4 regions of the Labrenzia sp. ATLA3 genome follow, and region 2 is predicted to be linked to each of the others. Evidence: predicted binding sites of a transcription regulator. Region 2 holds the regulator's gene; each other region holds the start of a gene.
What was found. The regulator PhoB, encoded in region 2, activates phosphate uptake and scavenging genes when phosphate is short. The targets are predictions, from matches to a motif close to TGTCATNNANCTGTCAT.

Region 1 (4,519 bases), on a different contig from region 2:
TGTGTGGAAAGAAGAGATCCTGAAGGAAAGCAAGGAAACCCTCGCCAATCTTCAGGAGGAAAGCCAGAACCACCCAGACTTTGCCGACCGTGCGTCGTCCGAAACAGACCGCTCCATTGAACTGCGTGCCAGGGACCGGCAGCGGAAACTGATTTCGAAGATTGATGATGCGTTGGAACGCATTACGGACGGGAGTTATGGCTATTGCGAAGAGACCGGCGAGCCGATCTCTCTTCGGCGACTCGAGGCGCGCCCGATCGCAACTTTGTCGATCGAGGCTCAGGAAGCCCACGAGCGTCGGGAAAAAGTGTATCGCGACGACTGATTTCCAGAAACGGCCGGTTTGCCGCACAGACGGCAGATCCGTAACGACTTTCAAGACCTTCCCCTTGTGGGAAGGTTTTTTTATGTCTGCAGCCTGACATCTCGTGCGGACAGTCCCACGCAACGTCATCCTGAACAAGACCGTCAGATCCGTCTCGAAGGATGGCTGGCACACCTAGGTGCAGGCGGCCGATCCTTCGAGACAGTGCTTCGTGTTTCCTAAGGATAAGGTTGGGGGACGCTTGCTCGTTAAAGCAGGATTACCTCAGTCGCGAACGTCAGAGCGTGATCCGGTAACGGGCAAAGCCATCTGCGCCGTCGCCGGCCGGTTCGATCTTGACCCCTTCTACTGATGCGGCGTGTTCCGTGCCGCCCTGGCCGGTTTCAAACAGAACGGTGGTGTCAGGCATCGGCTTGAAAGACCAGTTGGCATCTGCTGACGGGTTGATGGTGCCCTGTTCGACGATGTAGCGGACCAGAACGTCGCGGTTGGTGTCCGGGCCAACAAATATGACGACGTCGTCGTTGATACCGGGGAAATTGCCGCCGCCGCCTGCGCGGTAGTTGTTGGTCGCAACAACGAAGGTGGCTTCCGGGTCGAGCGGAGCGCCGTCAAACTGCAGATTGACGATGCGGTTGGCATCCGGATTGATCACTTCGCCCTTGGAGTCATATTTCGACGGCTGGCTCAGATCGATCTGATAGGTGACGCCGTCGATCACATCGAAATTGTAACTCGGAAACTCCGGGTTGATCAGCGTCTGGTCGGTCTTGCCCGGCTCGATTTGCTGGAAAATGCCGGCAGAACGTTCCAGCCATTCCTTAACCGTGCTGCCCTTGATGGCGACCGCGCGTACGGTGTTCGGATAAAGATAGAGATCGGCCACGTTCTTGATGGCGACATCACCGACTGGAACGTCGGTGTAATAGTCCGGGCCGCCACGGCCACCGGCCTTGAAAGGGGCAGCGGCGGAGAGCACTGGCAGGCCCTCCCATTCGGTGCCCTTCAGCATCTGCTCAATGTACCAGATCTGAGCCTTTGACACGATCTGGACGCTCGGATCGTCAGCCACCAGGGCAAAGTAGGAATGCAAGGGGGCGGACGTCTTGCCGACGGGGCGGCGGACATAGGCAAGGGTTGCCTCATGGTCTTCCTGCACGGCGTCGAGCACATCTTGCTGGCTCTCCACCAGCGGCGTGACGGTGCGGCCTTCCTTTTCATAGATCGGGCGGGCTTCGGTCATGAAATTGGCAACACGCCAGCCGTTACCGTCGCGCTCGATCATCAGGTCGATGACGCCCAGATGCGATCCCCAGAAACCGCCCATGGCGGCGGGTTTGCCGAACAGGGTGCCCTTTTCGCTGTCGACACCCGGCAGGCCCTCGTATTGAGGGCCGGGGAAAACAAGATGCTGGTGACCGGTAAAGACGGCGTCGATGCCGTCGACACCGGCAAGGTGCAGCGAGGCGTTTTCCATGCCTTCGGAAAAATCGTTGGCGTCGATTCCCGAGTGGGAGAGGGCGATCACAAGGTCGCAGCCCTGTTCGCGCATTTCCGGGACGAAGGCCTTGGCGGTCTCGACAATGTCGCGCGCATTGGCGTTGCCTTCCAGATGGCGGCGGTCCCAGTTCATGATCTGTGGCGGCACAAAGCCGATGAAGCCGATCTTGATCGGATAAGCCTGTCCTGCACCATCCGTGACCTGCTTTTCGACGATCACATAGGGCTTCAAAAACAGGGTGTCGTCCCGCGGATTGCCCGCAAGTGTGCTTCCCTTGACGAGGTTTGCGCACACAACCGGGAAATTGGCGCCGGCCAGCACTTTCGTCATGAAGTCCAGGCCGTAGTTGAATTCATGGTTGCCGAGCGTTGCCGCGTCGAAATCGAGAACGTTCATGCCCTTGATCACGGGGTGCAGGTCGCCCTCGCGCATGCCGCGTTCATAGGCGACATAGTCCCCCATCGGGTTGCCCTGCAAGAAATCGCCATTGTCCACCAGAACGGAATTGGTCGCTTCATTCCGGATGTCGCGGATCAGTGTGGCTGTGCGGGCAAGGCCGGCGGTATCGACCGGTTTGTCGCTGTAATAGTCGTAAGGAAACACATGGACGTGGAGGTCCGTGGTCTCCATCAGACGAAGGTGCGCCGTGCCTTCCTTGGCCAGAACGGAATAAGGGTGAAGCGCAGCCGTGAAGCCTGTTGCCGCTGCGCCCATCAGGAGCGTGCGCCGCGAGATCGAAAAGTCTTTGAGAGTGGACATGAGTTGGCTCCTGTTCGGCCGCTCAATGGTTGGTGTCTATGTTGCCTGGCGAAACAGCGCAAAGACAGGCCGGCAGCCGCCCGTGCCAGCCGTGCGCCATGTGTTCGCAACTAACGGTATTGGTCCGCAAGAGTGTCACATGTATGACAGGAATTGCTGCCCGGAACGGCAGTTTTGTCAAGCTGGATCGTCTGCGGTCAATGCAGGCTCATTCGCTGATCTGTTCAGCCATGACCGAGATCGTTTCCACATAGACGCTGGCTTTGTTCCATTGTTTGAGAACCTTGTAGTTGGCCGTGCCCGGGCCCCAGCCCTGGCCGCGGCGCCAACCTTTTTTTGCCAGGTAATTGGCTGTGGAGGCCAGTACATCCGGAATGGACCGGATCAGGTCCTTGCGGCCATCGCGGTCATAGTCGACAGCATAGCGGACATAACTGGTTGCCAGAAACTGGGTCTGCCCGAGTTCTCCCGCCCATGCCCCCTTCATTTCCGCCGGCTGCATGTCCCGTCTTTGAACGATCGTCAGCGCGGCGACCAGCTCCTCGGTGAAGAAAGCCGACCGACGGCAATCGTAGGCGAGCGTTGCGAGAGAGCGAAGAACCGGCATGTTGCCGGAGAAACTGCCGTAGTTGGTTTCAAGGCCCCAGATCGACAGGATGATGGGGGCGGGCACACCGTATTTCTTTTCGATGCCCCGGAACATGCGGGCGTAGGTCTTGCCGAGTTGCTTGCCACGCCGGATCATCGCGTTGTTGACGCGCTTGGCATAGAACTGTTTGAAGCTGAGTTTGAAGGATTTCTGGTTCCGGTCCAGCGAAATGACCTTCTTGTTGTATTTCACGTTCTTGAGAGCCGATTCCACGACCCTTTTCTTGAGGCCGTAGCTTTGAGAATTTGCAATGAAAGCCTGTTTCCAGGCGTCAAAACCGCCCGGGCCGTTGCCGCATGAAGCACTCCAGGCGGAAGGGGCGGACAGAAGAACAAAACCAAAGACGACTGCTGAAAGGAGGCGCATCGAATCCCCGCTGGGCCAATATAAGATAATCACCATTCTATCCGAAAAAGCGGTAGCGTCATCGGGGAGATAGAGGAAAAAGAGATCTATCGGAGGACAAACCCGGCCCCGTCTTTTCCCGTCGCCGGAAAATCACGGCTCGTGCCGGATGAAGGGGGTGTAAGAGCGGGCGTCGGGGTGAAGGGTTCCGTCCCGGTCGAAGTCGCTGTCGGCATTGAATGCGATTTTCGGCAGAGTTTCGAACCTGGCGATTGTGTCCCGGTGGTGGTCGAGCTCGTTTTGAAGGCGCGTTTCCAGCTCTTCTTTTGCCGCGCCCTTGTGATAGCCGTGAACACCGTGAACAATCCGGGGCACCAGAACGCTGAAACCCAGATAGCGCAGCGTATAGGCCATCGGCCAAAGCAGCATCTGAATGTCGCCTTCCTTGCCGTTGTTGGCACTTTCGCTCGCCCTGGAGCCCATCGTGACGCAGAAAAGCGCAGGTTTGCCCCGGAAGCGGCCGGTATCGAAGCGATTGGACGTATCGTGCAGGCCGCCGTTGGTCAGAACACGCTCGCACCAGCCTTTCAAAATGGCAGGGGGCGCGAACCACCAGACCGGAAAATGAAACACGATCCGGTCGGCCCTGCGCAGCTTTTCGATTTCGTGCCCGACAATCGCCGGAAGATCATCGGCCTGGGAGGCGGCCTCCTGGGTCTTCAGGATGTCGTAGGGATCGCTGACGATGTCTGCAGCATAATGCTCCGCCCGTTCCGCCGGATCGAAACCGAGCTGATAGAGGTCTGACCAAAGAACCTCGCCACCTTCAGACAGGCATGCCGCTTCGGTGGCGTGCGCCCAGGCGGCGTTGAAGGAGGTATGCGCAGGATGGGCAAGAACGATCAGGGTTGTGGTCACGCGGTCGGACCTTCCGGGTGGA
Region 2 (4,519 bases):
TGGCGGCTTCCATCGCCTCGGCGCCCGAATTCACGAAGAGCACCTTGTCGGCAAAGGTTTCCGCACACAAACGCTGCGCCAGCCGCTCACCGTCGGGCATCTGGTGCAGGTTGGACGTATGCCACAGCTTGGCGGCCTGATCCTGCAATGCCTTGACCAGATGCGGATGAGCATGACCGAGTGCGTTGACCGCGATGCCGGAACCGCAATCGAGGAATCGTCGGCCGTCAGTCGTTACCAGCCAGACACCTTCCCCATGATCGAAAGCCAGTTTCGATCTTGCGTAATTTCCGAATAGTGCAGTCGCGGACATAACCTCGTTTGTCTCCTTTAAACGCCCTTTCTGTCCCAGCGTCACCCAGACGCCAGGCCGACATCTGAAACAGTTGCCGAAGGGTCAAAACGCAACATGCCGCCCCGATGAGGCGGCACGTAGCGGCTTTCTTATACACTGCCCGTACCCTGCGCTGTCAATGGAAATGGCGCACAGGACATTTCACCCGTCCGGGAAGGCGGATTTCATAAAATTCTCAATGACCTCGCCATAATTGGGGAAAAGTCGTTTCATCCCCAACTGGTTTGGGTTCGGCGGTTGCCTGACAAATTAACGTTATTGTAACCTCTGAACAATCAAACACGAGATCTCGTGAGGCAAATCACCAAGAGGCACTAGATATGCCATCATTAAGCGTGCTCACGCATGCTTAACACGGGGTTAATGGCCGCAGGACGGTCAAACTAAAGGGTGCGGCGATGAGTTGGACAAACGAACGGGTTGAGCTTCTCAAAAAGCTTTGGGGCGACGGCTTGAGCGCAAGCCAGATTGCAGGCGAACTGGGTGGCGTCACACGGAATGCTGTCATCGGCAAGGTCCATCGCCTTGGTTTGTCCGGCCGTGCCAAGTCCACGTCTTCAAGCGCCAAGCCGCGCCGGCCGCGTACGGCAGCCCCCCCAGCGGGCGCCGCGCCAAAGAAACCAACCCCCACTCAGCCGCAGTCCATCGGCGCAACAGCACTTAAAGCAGACATGGCGCCTGCACCGGTGGCGGAAGCCAAGCCGCGCGTCGAACCGATTGCCGACCTGGTGCCGATCTCCAAGCGTGCGACCATCCTGACGCTGACAGAGCGGACCTGCAAATGGCCGATCGGCGATCCGGCGACCGACGACTTCTACTTCTGCGGCCGCCATTCCGATGCCGGGGTCCCCTACTGCGCCCATCACTGCAAGATCGCCTATCAGCCGGTCGCCGACCGCCGCCGCGACCGCAAGACGATGGCTCAGGCAGGCTGATAGCCTCCAGATAAATCCAGCTCGTAAAAACCCGCCGTTTCGGCGGGTTTTTTGTTTGAGTTTTCCCACGGCCAGGTGCTGCTTCCTGTGTGCCGCGTCTCACGAAGGCCCTGTGCATCCGTTGACCCGAGTGCCTTCGCTTCGAAAATGCCCCTTCATGGGAACAGAAGGTGACGACATCCTCCAGCTATTGACCATAGCCTGATCGAATGCCTGGCAGCGAAGACGCAGATAACTCTCACAGTCACATAGCCCCTGAAATGCAAAAAGCCCGCTTGTGGGCGGGCTTTCATTGCGTATTCCGCACTCTGCCCTCAGACAGCTGCAGAGGTGAACTGGTCGTTGAAGGCGTAGCCAGAACCGCGCACCGTGCGGATAGGGTCCTTTGCCTTGCCCTTGTTCAGCGCCTTGCGCAATCGGCCGACATGGACGTCGACCGTGCGTTCGTCCACATAGACATCATGGCCCCAGACGCCGTCGAGAAGCTGCTCGCGGGAGAAGACCCGGCCAGGCGAAGTCATCAGGAATTCCAGGAGACGAAACTCCGTCGGCCCCAAATGAATTTCCTTGGCATTGCGGCGGACACGGTGTGTTTCGCGATCCAGTTCGATATCGCCGGACCGCAGCATGGAAGATACCACTTCCGGGCTTGCCCGCCGCAGGATGGCGCGCACGCGGGCCATCAGCTCCGGCACGGAGAAAGGCTTGACCACATAGTCGTCGGCACCGGTCGACAGGCCGCGGATGCGCTCTGCTTCCTCGCCGCGCGCCGTCAGCATGATGACCGGCAGACGCTCGGTGTCCTCGCGCGCTCTCAGGCGGCGGCACAGTTCAATTCCGGACAGGCCCGGCAGCATCCAGTCAAGCAGCAACAGGTCTGGCAGGCTTTCCCGCAGGCGGATTTCCGCCTCGTCGCCCCGGACACAGGACTCGACCGAATATCCTTCTGCTTCCAAATTGTATCTCAAAAGAAGGCTGAGCGGTTCTTCGTCTTCAACGATGAGCACCTTCGGCATACATCTCGCTCCAATTACAGCAACCGGCGCCAGAGCGCCGGCCGTTCAGATCCTTTGCAAATGCGACAGAAGCCGGCGCTCAGACCGCGCCCGTTTCATCGACCTTTGCCCGGTCTTCCGGCAGACGTTCGCCAGTGACCATGTAGTAGACGTTCTCGGCGATGTTGGTCGCGTGGTCGCCGATGCGCTCGATGTTCTTGGCGCAGAACAGCAGGTGGACGCATTGGGTGATGACGCGCGGATCTTCCATCATGTAGGTCAAAAGCTCGCGGAAGATGGATGTGTAGATCGCATCAACCTCTGCATCGGCTTCCTGCACCCTGCGGGCAGCTTCCGGATCCTTCCGGGTATAGGCATCCAGCACCTGCTTGAGCTGAGACAGAGCAAGCTCGGTCATGTGCTCGACGCCGATCGCAAGCTTCTTGGACTGCAAGCCGCTGTCGATGGCGATCACCCGCTTGGCAACGTTCTTTGCAAGATCGCCGACACGTTCCAGGTCGTTGGCAATGCGGGTGGCAGCGGTGATTTCGCGCAGGTCCTGCCCCATCGGCTGACGACGAACGATCAGCTCGATCAGCTTCACTTCAAGTTCGTTGTAAAGGTTGTCCAGACGGACATCGCCTTTGATCGTCGCCTTGGCAAGCTCCAGGTCCTGCGACACCAGCGCAGAGACCGCATCGGCAAAGGCCTTCTCGGCAATACCGCCCATTTCGGCGACCTTGCCGGCCATGGCCGTCAGTTCGTCATCGTAAGCCGTGACTGTATGTTCAGACATCGTGTGTCCCCTTCAGAAACCTAAAAAATGCTTAGCCGAAGCGGCCCGTAATATAGTCCTGCGTACGCTTGTCCTTCGGATTGGTAAAGATGTCCTGCGTCAGACCTTCCTCAACCAAAATACCCAGATGGAAAAACGCGGTACGCTGAGACACACGGGCAGCCTGCTGCATCGAGTGGGTCACGATCACGATGGTGAAGTTTTCGCGCAGCTCGTCGATCAGCTCTTCCACCTTCGCGGTCGCGATGGGGTCAAGCGCCGAGCACGGTTCATCCATCAGGATCACTTCCGGGCTCACGGCAATCGCACGGGCGATGCACAGACGCTGCTGCTGACCGCCCGACATACCGGTACCCGGCTCGTCCAGACGGTTTTTGACTTCTTCCCAAAGCCCGGCCTTCTGCAGGCTGGAGGCCACGATTTCATCCAGCTCGGACTTGCTGCGAGCCAGGCCGTGGATCCGAGGGCCGTAGGCGATGTTGTCATAGATCGACTTCGGAAACGGGTTCGGCTTCTGGAACACCATGCCGACCTTTGCGCGCAGCTGCACCGGATCGACCTTGGGGTCGTAGATATTCTCGCCGTCGATCTTGATCGAGCCTTCGACGCGGCAGATGTCGATGGTGTCGTTCATCCGGTTGAGCGTGCGCAGGAAGGTCGACTTGCCACATCCGGAGGGGCCGATGAAGGCCGTCACGGACCGCGGCTGGATTTCGATGTCAACGTCTTTGATGGCGTGCGTATCGCCATAATAGACCTGCACCTTTTTCGCGGAAATTTTGCTTTCGGTCATGGTTTTCGCCTGTTCAAAATTCGGCATCTCGTTCATCGGAGCAATCCTTACCAGCGGCGCTCAAACCTGCGGCGCAGGATGATAGCGATAATGTTCATGGTCATGAGGAACACCAGCAGAACAATGATCCCGCCCCATGCGCGCTCATAGAATGCCGGATCGGCGCGTTTCGCCCATTCGTAAATCTGGGCCGGCATGGCCGAGTTCGGCGAGAAGAAACCGGCCGCCACACCATCGGGGAAGTTGGAGGCGATGAAGCCGACCATCCCGATCAGCAGCAGCGGAGCGGTTTCACCAAGGGCCTGCGCCAGACCGATGATCGTCCCAGTCAGAATGCCCGGCATGGCCAGCGGCAGCACATGGTGGAAGATCGACTGCATCTTGGATGCCCCGATCCCGAGCGCCGCATCGCGGATGCTTGGCGGAACCGCCTTCAGCGAGGCGCGGGTGGAGATGATGATCGTCGGCAGCGTCATCAGCGACAGCACCAGACCACCGACCAGCGGTGCGGACTGAGGCAGGTGCATGAACTGGATGAACACCGCCAGGCCGAGGATCCCGAATACGATGGACGGTACCGCGGCCAGGTTGGAGATATTCACCTCGATGAGATCGGTAAACTTGTTCTGCGGCGCGAACTCTTCC
Region 3 (4,519 bases), on a different contig from region 2:
GCAGCTACAACACATTGCCGCTGGAAATCTACGGCATGACCACAAACGTCACGACGCCGGTGATCTTTGCCCTCGGCACTCTGACCACAGCCTTTTCCTTCGGCATCATCGGTCTGTTCCTGGCCATTGTGGTGATCCTCAACAAACGCAGGTCCAGGCACGGCTCGGACGCCGGCAAGGGCATGGTCTAGGGCCAGACATGGACGACATGCATATCCTCGTCATCAACCCGAATTCCACGGCTTCGATGACGCAGAAGATCGCGGCGGCTGCTCGCGCCGCAGCCGGTCCCTTCACCCGGATTACGGCCATCAATCCGCTGGAGGGACCGGCAGCCATTCAGGGACCTGCCGACGGCGAGGCTGCCCTGCCCGGTCTTTTCGATCTCTTCGAGAGGTCCCTCAAGACCGATCCGAGCATCCGTGCCGTGATCATCGCCTGTTTCGACGATACCGGCGTCTGGGAATTGAAAGCGTCGTCAGGCGTTCCGGTGATCGGCATCGGCGAGGCCGCCTACCACGTCGCAGCCGTTGCGGCCCAAAGGTTTTCCGTTGTCACCACCCTGCCCGTTTCCGTGCCGGTTCTGGAAGAAAACCTGCAACGCACCGGCCTTGCGTCCCGCTGTGCCAGAGTTCGGGCGTCGGACGTGCCGGTTCTCGAACTGGAAAACCCTGAAAGCGATGCCCGTCACAAGGTCGAGACGGAAATCGAAACGGCCCTCCGGCTGGACGGCGTCGGCGCGATTGCGCTCGGTTGCGCAGGCATGGCCGATCTGGCCGCGGACCTGACAGCGCAGTTCAAGGTGCCTGTCATTGATGGTGTGGCGTCCGCGGTGCGGCTCACCGAGGCAATCACAGGTTAGCCACCTCGCCTTCTAGTGATCCAGAAGTGCGTCCGCTTCCGTCCGAAAGCTCTCGACAGCAGAAAAGAAAACGTCGAACAGCATGCTGCGTTCGTCACCGAGCGCGAACACCACTTCCTCATACTGACGCTGCATGTCCGAGACGGAAACCCGGTGCACAACGTCCGTGCGCCCTGTGCCGAACCGCCACATGAAGCCGACCCCGAGACCGTTGACCACCGCTTCGTAGACCGCATCGCGGGTGTCCAGCGTCAGAAGGGGCGACGGCTCGAACCCGGCGGAACGAAAGGCCCTGTCGACCACCCGCTGGGTGGAGGATCCCTTTGTGCGGAAGATCAACGGTTCCGCCATTAGCCGTTCGCAGGTTACGGCAGTCTCGCGGGAAAGCGGACTGTCCGGATGAACAATGGCAACGACGTTCTGCCTTGCCAGCAATGCCCGGCGGAACCGGCCATCGGCTGGCACATCCGGCAGAACACCTATATCGACGTCGCGCGTCAGCACCGCCCGCGTGATCCGTTCGTGCGAACCGGTCTCGACCGCGATCTCGATGCCCGGATGCCGCTTGAGGAACTGCGCAATCAGCGCCATGCCCGGCATGGAATTTCCCAACCCGATTTTCAATCTGCCATTTAGCAACGTGTTGTGACGTGACAGGAGCCGGGTCGCAGCGCGTTCGGCTTCGGCCATGCGTTCGGCGACATCGCAAAGTTCGTTGCACAGCGGTGTGGGCGCCAGGACGCCGTTTTTCCGGTCGAACAGGCGCACGCCGAATTCCGCTTCCAGGTCTTTCACATGACGCGCGACGGCGGGCTGCGAAATCTTCAGGGCCCTTGCCGCAGCAGCGTAGGAGCCACCGGACGCGACCGCATTGATGGCCCGAATACGCGACAGGGAAAGGGACATTCCTCGTTTTCTCCAAACAGCGAAGCCAAAGGTTTGATCGCCTCAAACCATAGGTTCGCTCTGTTACGGCAGCGTCACAGAGTGAAGACAATTTGATGGCGGTTTCAGCGGGCCGAGGCAACGGAGCACGGCCTTCCCTGATCAAGGAAACAACCGCCCGATGTTTCGGCGGCCATTCAATGGCTGACGGCAGGACCGGCAGGCAATCGGACAGATATGGAATTGGCAATGCGGGCTCGCAAATCAACAACGATCCAATGGCTTGGCGCCGCAGACATTGACGACTACGCCGCAATCCTGTGCGACCTGGACGGCTGTCTCGTTTCCGCCGGGAGCCCCCTGCCGGGTGCGGAAGAATTTGTCCGGGCCGCTGGCAAAAGACTATCGATCGTCTCCAACAACTCTGCCGATACGAGCGTCACCCTTTCCCGAAAGCTGACGGCAATTGGCCTGCCCCTGCCGCCGGAAAGCATCTTTCTCGCCGGCGAATTGACCGTGCGCATGATCGCCGCGGAGCGTCCGGGTGCACGCGTTCACGTCATCGCCGAGCAACCGCTTCACCAACTCGCTGCCGACCTTGGTCTTGAGTGCATAGACGAGCAGGCTGACACCGTCCTGCTGGCCCGTGACACCCGCTTCACCCTCAACGGACTGGAAAAGGCGCTGCGGCTTCTGGAGCGAGGCGCCGAACTGGTGGTGACCAATCCGGACCTTTCCCACCCGAGCCCGGATGGTCTGCCCGTGCCGGAGACAGGAACCCTGCTGGCAGCCTTTAAGGCGTGCTGCCCCGGGATAACGGCACGGGTCATCGGCAAACCTCAACCGTTCCTCATCGATGCGGCCCTCTCGGCGGCGGGGGTTCGGGCAACCGATGCTGCCTTTGTGGGTGACAATGCCACCACAGACGGGGCTGCGGCCGCCCTCGCCGGCCTCGATTTCATTCACCTCGTCGCACGACCGATGCCGATGGCAAACGTGAACGCCCTCAGAGACACGGCAGAACCTGTGCAACCAGCCGCTGCGGAGGCGAACGCATGCTGACCTATGTCCTTCGAACCCTTTTGCGGATGGCGATCACCCTGTTTCTGATCGTGTCGCTGGTCTTCTTCGCCACCAGGCTCTCGGGAAATCCGGTCGACTTCGTTCTCGGCGAAGGCATCACCAAGGAAGACCGGGACCTTCTGATTGCCTATTACGGTCTGGATTCCTCCATCGGCACCCAATACTGGCGCTATCTCAGCTCCGTATTTTCAGGTGAATTCGGGCTTTCCTTCCTGGAGCGGCGACCGGTTTCGGAAATCGTCCTCGAACGAGCATGGCCGTCGCTGAAACTGCTGCTTAGTGCGGTGTGCTTCACGCTGATTGTTTCCATACCGCTTGGCATTCTGGCTGCGATCTACCGCACCAGCATCATCGGCAGCGTCGTGATGGTGGTCGCCTTCCTCGGCTATGCCGTTCCGTCTTTCATTATCGGCATCCTGCTGGTGCTGATCTTCGCCTACACGCTCAACTGGCTGCCTGTCATCGGGGATGGCACGGCGCTGCATTTCATCATGCCGACGCTGGCCATTTCCGGAATGCTGGTCGCGGCAATCACCCGCTTCACCCGCAACGCCATGCTGGACGTGCTCAGCCAGGACTATATGCGCACCGCACGGGCCAAAGGCCTGCCGGAGTGGATCGTCATTCTGAAACACGGCCTGCGCAATGCTTCGATCACGCTGCTTTCGGTGGTCGGGCTGCAGATCGCCGCCCTTGCGGCGTCGGGAAGCGTTGTCGTGGAAGCGATCTTCGCATGGCCTGGCATCGGCGACCTTCTCGTCCGCTCCGCCATCCTGCGCGATTACCCCGTCCTCCAGTTCGGTGTCCTGTCCGTCGCTGTTGCGGTCATTGTCATCAACGCAGCGGTCGACATTGCCTACGCCTTCGCGGATCCGCGCATCCGCCTTGCCAAGGGATAAGCGTATGACCGACGCAACGCATAACCTGTCTTCGCCGCGTAATACCGGATTGAGAAGCTTCCGTATCCCGATCTGGTCGGATGCGAACTGGATCGTCCGGATCGCAATGCTGATCGGCCTGATCCTGATCGTGACCGCGCTCACCGCCCCGTGGCTTGCCCCCTTCGACCCGAATGCCCAGAGCCTTATTTCCCGGCTGCGGCCACCGATTGGCTTCGACCGCTACAAGGACGGCTTCTACTTCGGAACGGACGAGCTCGGCAGAGACATCTTCTCCCGCTGCATCTACGGCCTGCGGCTGACCTTTGCTCTTGCACTGGCAGGCGCCATCATCGGCCTTCTGATTGGCGGCACGCTTGGGCTTATGGCCGGCATCATCGGAGGTCTTTTCGAAGAGATCGTCATGGGTCTGGTCGATGCACAGATCGCCATCCCCTTCACCCTGATTGCGCTGCTCATCCTGTCCATCATGGGATCTTCCATCGACGTGATGATCTTCGTGCTCGGTGTCTACGGCTGGGAGCAATACACCCGGATCGTGCGCGGCGAAGTGAAGAAACTGATCCAGATGCCCTTCGTCGAAGCGGCACGGGCAGCCGGCGCGACACCGGTCCGGATCGCGATGCGGCACATCCTGCCCAATGTCGTCTCGCCCATCGTGGTGCAGTTCACATTGAACTTTTCCAACATCGTCATTCTGGAATCGACCCTGTCTTTCCTCGGCCTCGGCGTTCAACCGCCAACCGCAACGCTCGGATCCATGGTCGGCATCGGCCGGGACTACCTGCCG
Region 4 (4,519 bases), on a different contig from region 2:
GGTCGTAGCTTTGTGGGATGACGTAGCCGAGCCCATGGGCTTCCCAGCACAGGGCAACATTGCCGGCATCTCTAAGCTGGTCGAACTCGGCGCGCGAAAGCGTGTCGTGATCCTCGGCCTCTGCATCGGCTTTGCGGGTGATTGCGCGCCGGGCGAAGCTGACGTCCGTCCGGCCCGCAAGGCGGGCCTTGAGCGCAGCCATCAATGTGTCCTTGCCGGCCCCGCTCGGGCCGACCACAAGTACCATGCGGCCCGGGCCGAGTTTTTCTGTCATGGCGGAAGCAGCCTCAGGCAACCCGTTTGCCCTCGCGCCAGACACCGCGCACGATCGGAATGTCGCCAACCATCTTCACCTGAATGAGATCCGCCCTGAGGCCGGGTTCCAGAATGCCGCGGTCTTTCAGGCCGATGGCTCTTGCAGGCGTTGCCGTGACCATTGCGACGGACTGCGGCAGGGAAATCGCCTCGACTTCCGCAGAAAGCTGGAACGCGGCCTGCAGCAGTGAAATCGGCACATAGTCGGAGGAAAGCACATCCAGAACACCAGCCTCGGCAAGTTCCTTCGCCGAGATGTTGCCCGAATGGGAGCCGCCCCGAACAACGTTCGGCGCCCCCATCAAAACGGCCATGCCTGCCTCGTGTGATGCCCTGGCCGCTTCCAGAGTGGTCGGGAACTCGGCGATTTTCGTCTGCAGCGACAGCGCTTCGTCCACGTGCGCCACGGTGGCATCGTCGTGGCTGGCGATGGCGATGCCGCGTGCCTGAGCGATTTCTGACAGACGTTTGCGGTTTTCAGGGGCCAGACTGCTGGCGCGGGCCTGGCGCTTGCGGATGAACTCGTCCATCTGGGCGTCGGTGAACCCCTTCTTGCCCTGATAGTAGATCTTGTAGGCATCCATCGACACGAACTGGCGCTGGCCGGGGGTGTGGTCCATCAGCGAGATCAGGCGGATGCTGTCGTCATCCTCAAAAACCTTGAAGGCGTCGAGCACGTCGGGTGCGGACACTTCGCAGCGCAGGTGGATGAAATGATCGGCGCGCAGGCGGTTTTCCCGCTGGCCGGTTTCAATGGCATCGGCAAGTGCGCGCATGTCCGCATAGCCGAGGTCCGCATCTTCATCCATGCCGACGCGCAGCGCATCGAACACCGTGGTGATGCCGGAGCAGGCGATCTGCGCATCGTGGGCCTGTACGGAAGACACCGGGTTCCAGCGGACTTTCGGACGCGGAGCATAGTGGGTTTCCAGATGGTCGGTATGCAGTTCGACCAGACCGGGCAGCAGGAAATCTCCTTCGCAGTCATGGCCGTCGACGTCGGTCGGCGACCCGATGCCGGAAATCAGACCGGTATCATCGACTGTCAGGGAACCGTCGAACACTTCGTCTGCGAGAACCAGACTGGCGTTCCTGAAGACTTTGGGGTGCTTGCTCATGCAGTTTCCTCTTGGGCGCGGTGCCCGCTCTGGCTGAGCGCATCGGCAGGGGCGGTGTTGCCGGTCAGCTCAAAAACCGTGTGAACCTCGAACGGCGCGCCGCGCTCGGCTTCGGTGTAAAGCGCAAAGTGGCGGCACAGCCGCTTTCTGCCGGTAACGTCCGAAAAGTGATGCCGGGCTGCATTTGTCAGCCGGTCCATGTCGGTATCGTCTTCCAGCTTGTTGGACAGCGTCAGATGAAAACGGAACTCGTCGAAGATATAGGGATAGCCCCATCTGACGAGGTAAGTGTCGTGCTTTTCCGACAGTCCGCTCTTGCGGCGGCGCTCCAGATCCGCCTCCGAAAGTGGCGCGCGGAAGGGCTCGAAGTGGCGCACGCACAGGCTGGCGAAGGCGCGCAGGGCCGGCTCTTCCGCCTCGGGGGTGAGTGCCAGAAAACGGCCAAGCCTGTTCACGCCGAGCGCTTCTATCTCGTAAGGCGCGATTTCCGCCGCAAAGGCTGCGCAGGCTTCCACCAGCTCCGCCTCGGTCTGATCGGCGGCAAGGGAAAACGGGGCTTTCAAGGTCCCGTGAAATCCATAGCGCCGGGGATCGGTCGTGAGCTCCTGAAAATGTGCCGGCGTCATGCCGGGCAGCTCCGGCTGCGGCAGGGCTGCATCGGTGAAGGGATCGCGCCCGAGCCAGGTGTTTCCAAGCTGCATCAGACGGTCGTCGGCATTGGCGGCGAAATAGAGGGCATAGCGCATGACGGAAATCGCAATTTTTGAAATGTGGTTCGGCCGGGAGGTGGCAGGGCCACGTCCTTCAACTTTCTGAAGGAGTGACCTAAAGACGGGCGGTGACTTTTCTGTGACAGTTTCCGCCCGTCTGCAAGCCTTTCCTCATCTTGCGCCTCAGGCGGCCGCTTCCGCGCTGAACCCGGTTACATCAATGATGCGGTCGGCGATCTGTTCCCGCACATCCTGATCGTGCAGGATGCCGACCATGGCAACGCCGTGTGTCTTCTTCTCTTCCACCAGGCGGACGACAACGGCCCGGTTGGCAGCATCGAGCGAGGCGGTCGGCTCGTCCAGCAGCAGGATCGGGTAATGGGCAATGAACCCCCTGGCGATGTTGACGCGTTGCTGTTCGCCACCGGAGAAGGTGGCTGGCGGCAGGGTCCACAGGCGCTCGGGCACATTCAACCGCGACAGCAGGGAGCGCGCCTTGTCGACGCCTTCTTCCTCGCTGGTGCCCTGGGCGATCAGCGGTTCTGCGACCACGTCTTCCGCCGACACGCGCGGGATGGTGCGCAGAAACTGGCTGACATAGCCGATCGTGTCTTCGCGCAGGCTCAGAACCTTGCGCGGTTCGGCTCCGGCGATGTTGACGATTTCGTCGCCGGCCGTCACCAGGATCTGGCCTTCGTCACAGCGATAGTTGCCGTAGATCATCTTGAGGATCGAGCTCTTGCCGGCACCCGAAGGCCCGCCAAGGACGACGCATTCCCCGGCATTGACGGAAAATTCGACTTTCTCGACCACGGGAATGACGGTTCCACCCTGCAGGTGCATGGTGAAGGACTTGCCGACATTGTTGAGATAGAGGCGTACGGGCATTTCGGTCCTCATACCTGGAGAATGGAAGAAACGAGCAGCTGGGTATAGGGCTCGCGCGGATCGTCGAGCACCTGGTCCGTCAGGCCGCTTTCGATGACATTGCCGTGGCGCATCACCATGATCCGGTGCGACAGCAACCGGGCCACGGCAAGATCGTGGGTGACGATGACCACCGATAGCCCGAGATCGGCCACCAGACGGCGCAGCAGATCCAGAAGGCGGGCCTGCACGGAGACATCCAGGCCGCCGGTCGGCTCGTCCATGAAGACCAGCCGCGGCCGGGTGACGAGGTTGCGGGCGATCTGCAGGCGCTGGCGCATGCCGCCGGAGAAGGAACGCGGATCGTCGTCGATACGGTCACTTTCGATTTCCACCCGTCCCAGCCAGTCGTCGGCCGTGGAGCGGATGTTGCCGTAGTGACGCTCACCAACCGCCATCAGCCGCTCGCCGACGTTGGCGCCTGCGGAAACATTCATGCGCAGGCCTTCGGCCGCGTTCTGGTGCACGAAGCCCCAATCGGTGCGCATCAGGAGGCGGCGTTCGGCCTCGGTCAGCTGGTAGAGATTGCGCATGGTGCCGTCACGCATGCGGTATTCGATGGCGCCGGCCGTTGGGGCAAGCCGTGTCGACAGGCAGTTGAGCAGCGTTGTCTTGCCGGAACCGCTTTCGCCGACGATGGCCAGCACTTCGCCGGGCCACAGATCGAAGGAGACATCGGCGCAGCCGATGCGGTCGCCATAATAGCGGGTGACGTTGTGAACCTGCAGCAGCGGGTCCGTGGACGGAAAGGCGTTCATCGGGCGGTCTCCTCTGCCTGGGTGGCGCCGAACTGATGTGCCGCAGGATCAGCCGCCATCGGGCCCAAGTGGCCGTCCGCGCGCCGTTCCTCGCAATAGTCGCTGTCGGAGCAGACGAACATGCGTCCGCCCTTGTCATCCAGGATGACCTCGTCCAGGTAGACATTCTCCGCGCCGCACAGGCCGCAGGGCTTGTCGAATTTCTGCACTTCGAACGGGTAATCCTCGAAGTCGAGGCTCTTCACCTTGGTGTAGGGCGGAATGGCGTAGATGCGTTTCTCGCGACCGGCGCCGTAAAGCTGCAGGGCTGCCATCTGGTCGATCTTCGGATTGTCGAATTTCGGCGTTGGCGAAGGGTCCATCACATAACGGTCGTTGACCTTTACCGGGTAGGCGTAGGTGGTGGCGATGTGGCCGTTCTTGGCGATGTCCTCGTAGAGCTTCACATGCATGAGGCCATAGTCCTCGAGCGCATGCATCTTCCGGGTCTCGGTTTCGCGTGGTTCCAGGAAGCGCAGGGGTTCGGGGATCGGGACCTGGAAGACAATGATCTGGTCTTCGCGCAAGGCCTTTTCCGGAATGCGGTGGCGGGTCTGGATGACGCTGGCCTCCGACGTCTCGTAGGTGGTGCGTACACCTGCGGTCTTTTCAAAGAAACCGCGCAGGGAGACGGCGTTTGTGGTGTCGTCGG

Region 1: a site for PhoB is predicted at 2,718-2,734, ahead of AC2A6O_RS13825 (bifunctional 2',3'-cyclic-nucleotide 2'-phosphodiesterase/3'-nucleotidase). Genes of this name have one in related genera too.
Region 3: a site for PhoB is predicted at 1,853-1,869, ahead of AC2A6O_RS01965 (HAD-IIA family hydrolase). Genes of this name have one in related genera too.
Region 4: a site for PhoB is predicted at 2,272-2,288, ahead of AC2A6O_RS09710 (DUF1045 domain-containing protein). Genes of this name have one in related genera too.

The regions. Positions count from the first base shown of each region.
Region 1 covers NZ_JBXUKV010000004.1:496,851-501,369, reverse strand. The annotation lists gene dksA (RNA polymerase-binding protein DksA) at 1-325, shown strand, start outside; gene AC2A6O_RS13825 (bifunctional 2',3'-cyclic-nucleotide 2'-phosphodiesterase/3'-nucleotidase) at 603-2,585, opposite strand; gene AC2A6O_RS13820 (lytic murein transglycosylase) at 2,794-3,600, opposite strand; gene AC2A6O_RS13815 (NAD(P)H-dependent oxidoreductase) at 3,733-4,497, opposite strand.
Region 2 covers NZ_JBXUKV010000006.1:186,301-190,819, reverse strand. The annotation lists gene AC2A6O_RS17580 (aspartate aminotransferase family protein) at 1-313, opposite strand, end outside; gene AC2A6O_RS17575 (GcrA family cell cycle regulator) at 754-1,290, shown strand; gene phoB (phosphate regulon transcriptional regulator PhoB) at 1,605-2,306, opposite strand; gene phoU (phosphate signaling complex protein PhoU) at 2,386-3,081, opposite strand; gene pstB (phosphate ABC transporter ATP-binding protein PstB) at 3,113-3,910, opposite strand; gene pstA (phosphate ABC transporter permease PstA) at 3,922-4,519, opposite strand, start outside.
Region 3 covers NZ_JBXUKV010000001.1:442,950-447,468, forward strand. The annotation lists gene AC2A6O_RS01950 (ABC transporter permease) at 1-191, shown strand, start outside; gene AC2A6O_RS01955 (aspartate/glutamate racemase family protein) at 200-862, shown strand; gene AC2A6O_RS01960 (LysR family transcriptional regulator) at 875-1,768, opposite strand; gene AC2A6O_RS01965 (HAD-IIA family hydrolase) at 1,997-2,809, shown strand; gene AC2A6O_RS01970 (ABC transporter permease) at 2,803-3,729, shown strand; gene AC2A6O_RS01975 (ABC transporter permease) at 3,734-4,519, shown strand, end outside.
Region 4 covers NZ_JBXUKV010000003.1:382,887-387,405, reverse strand. The annotation lists gene phnN (phosphonate metabolism protein/1,5-bisphosphokinase (PRPP-forming) PhnN) at 1-274, opposite strand, end outside; gene AC2A6O_RS09715 (alpha-D-ribose 1-methylphosphonate 5-triphosphate diphosphatase) at 288-1,433, opposite strand; gene AC2A6O_RS09710 (DUF1045 domain-containing protein) at 1,430-2,179, opposite strand; gene phnL (phosphonate C-P lyase system protein PhnL) at 2,327-3,031, opposite strand; gene phnK (phosphonate C-P lyase system protein PhnK) at 3,040-3,828, opposite strand; gene AC2A6O_RS09695 (alpha-D-ribose 1-methylphosphonate 5-phosphate C-P-lyase PhnJ) at 3,825-4,519, opposite strand, start outside.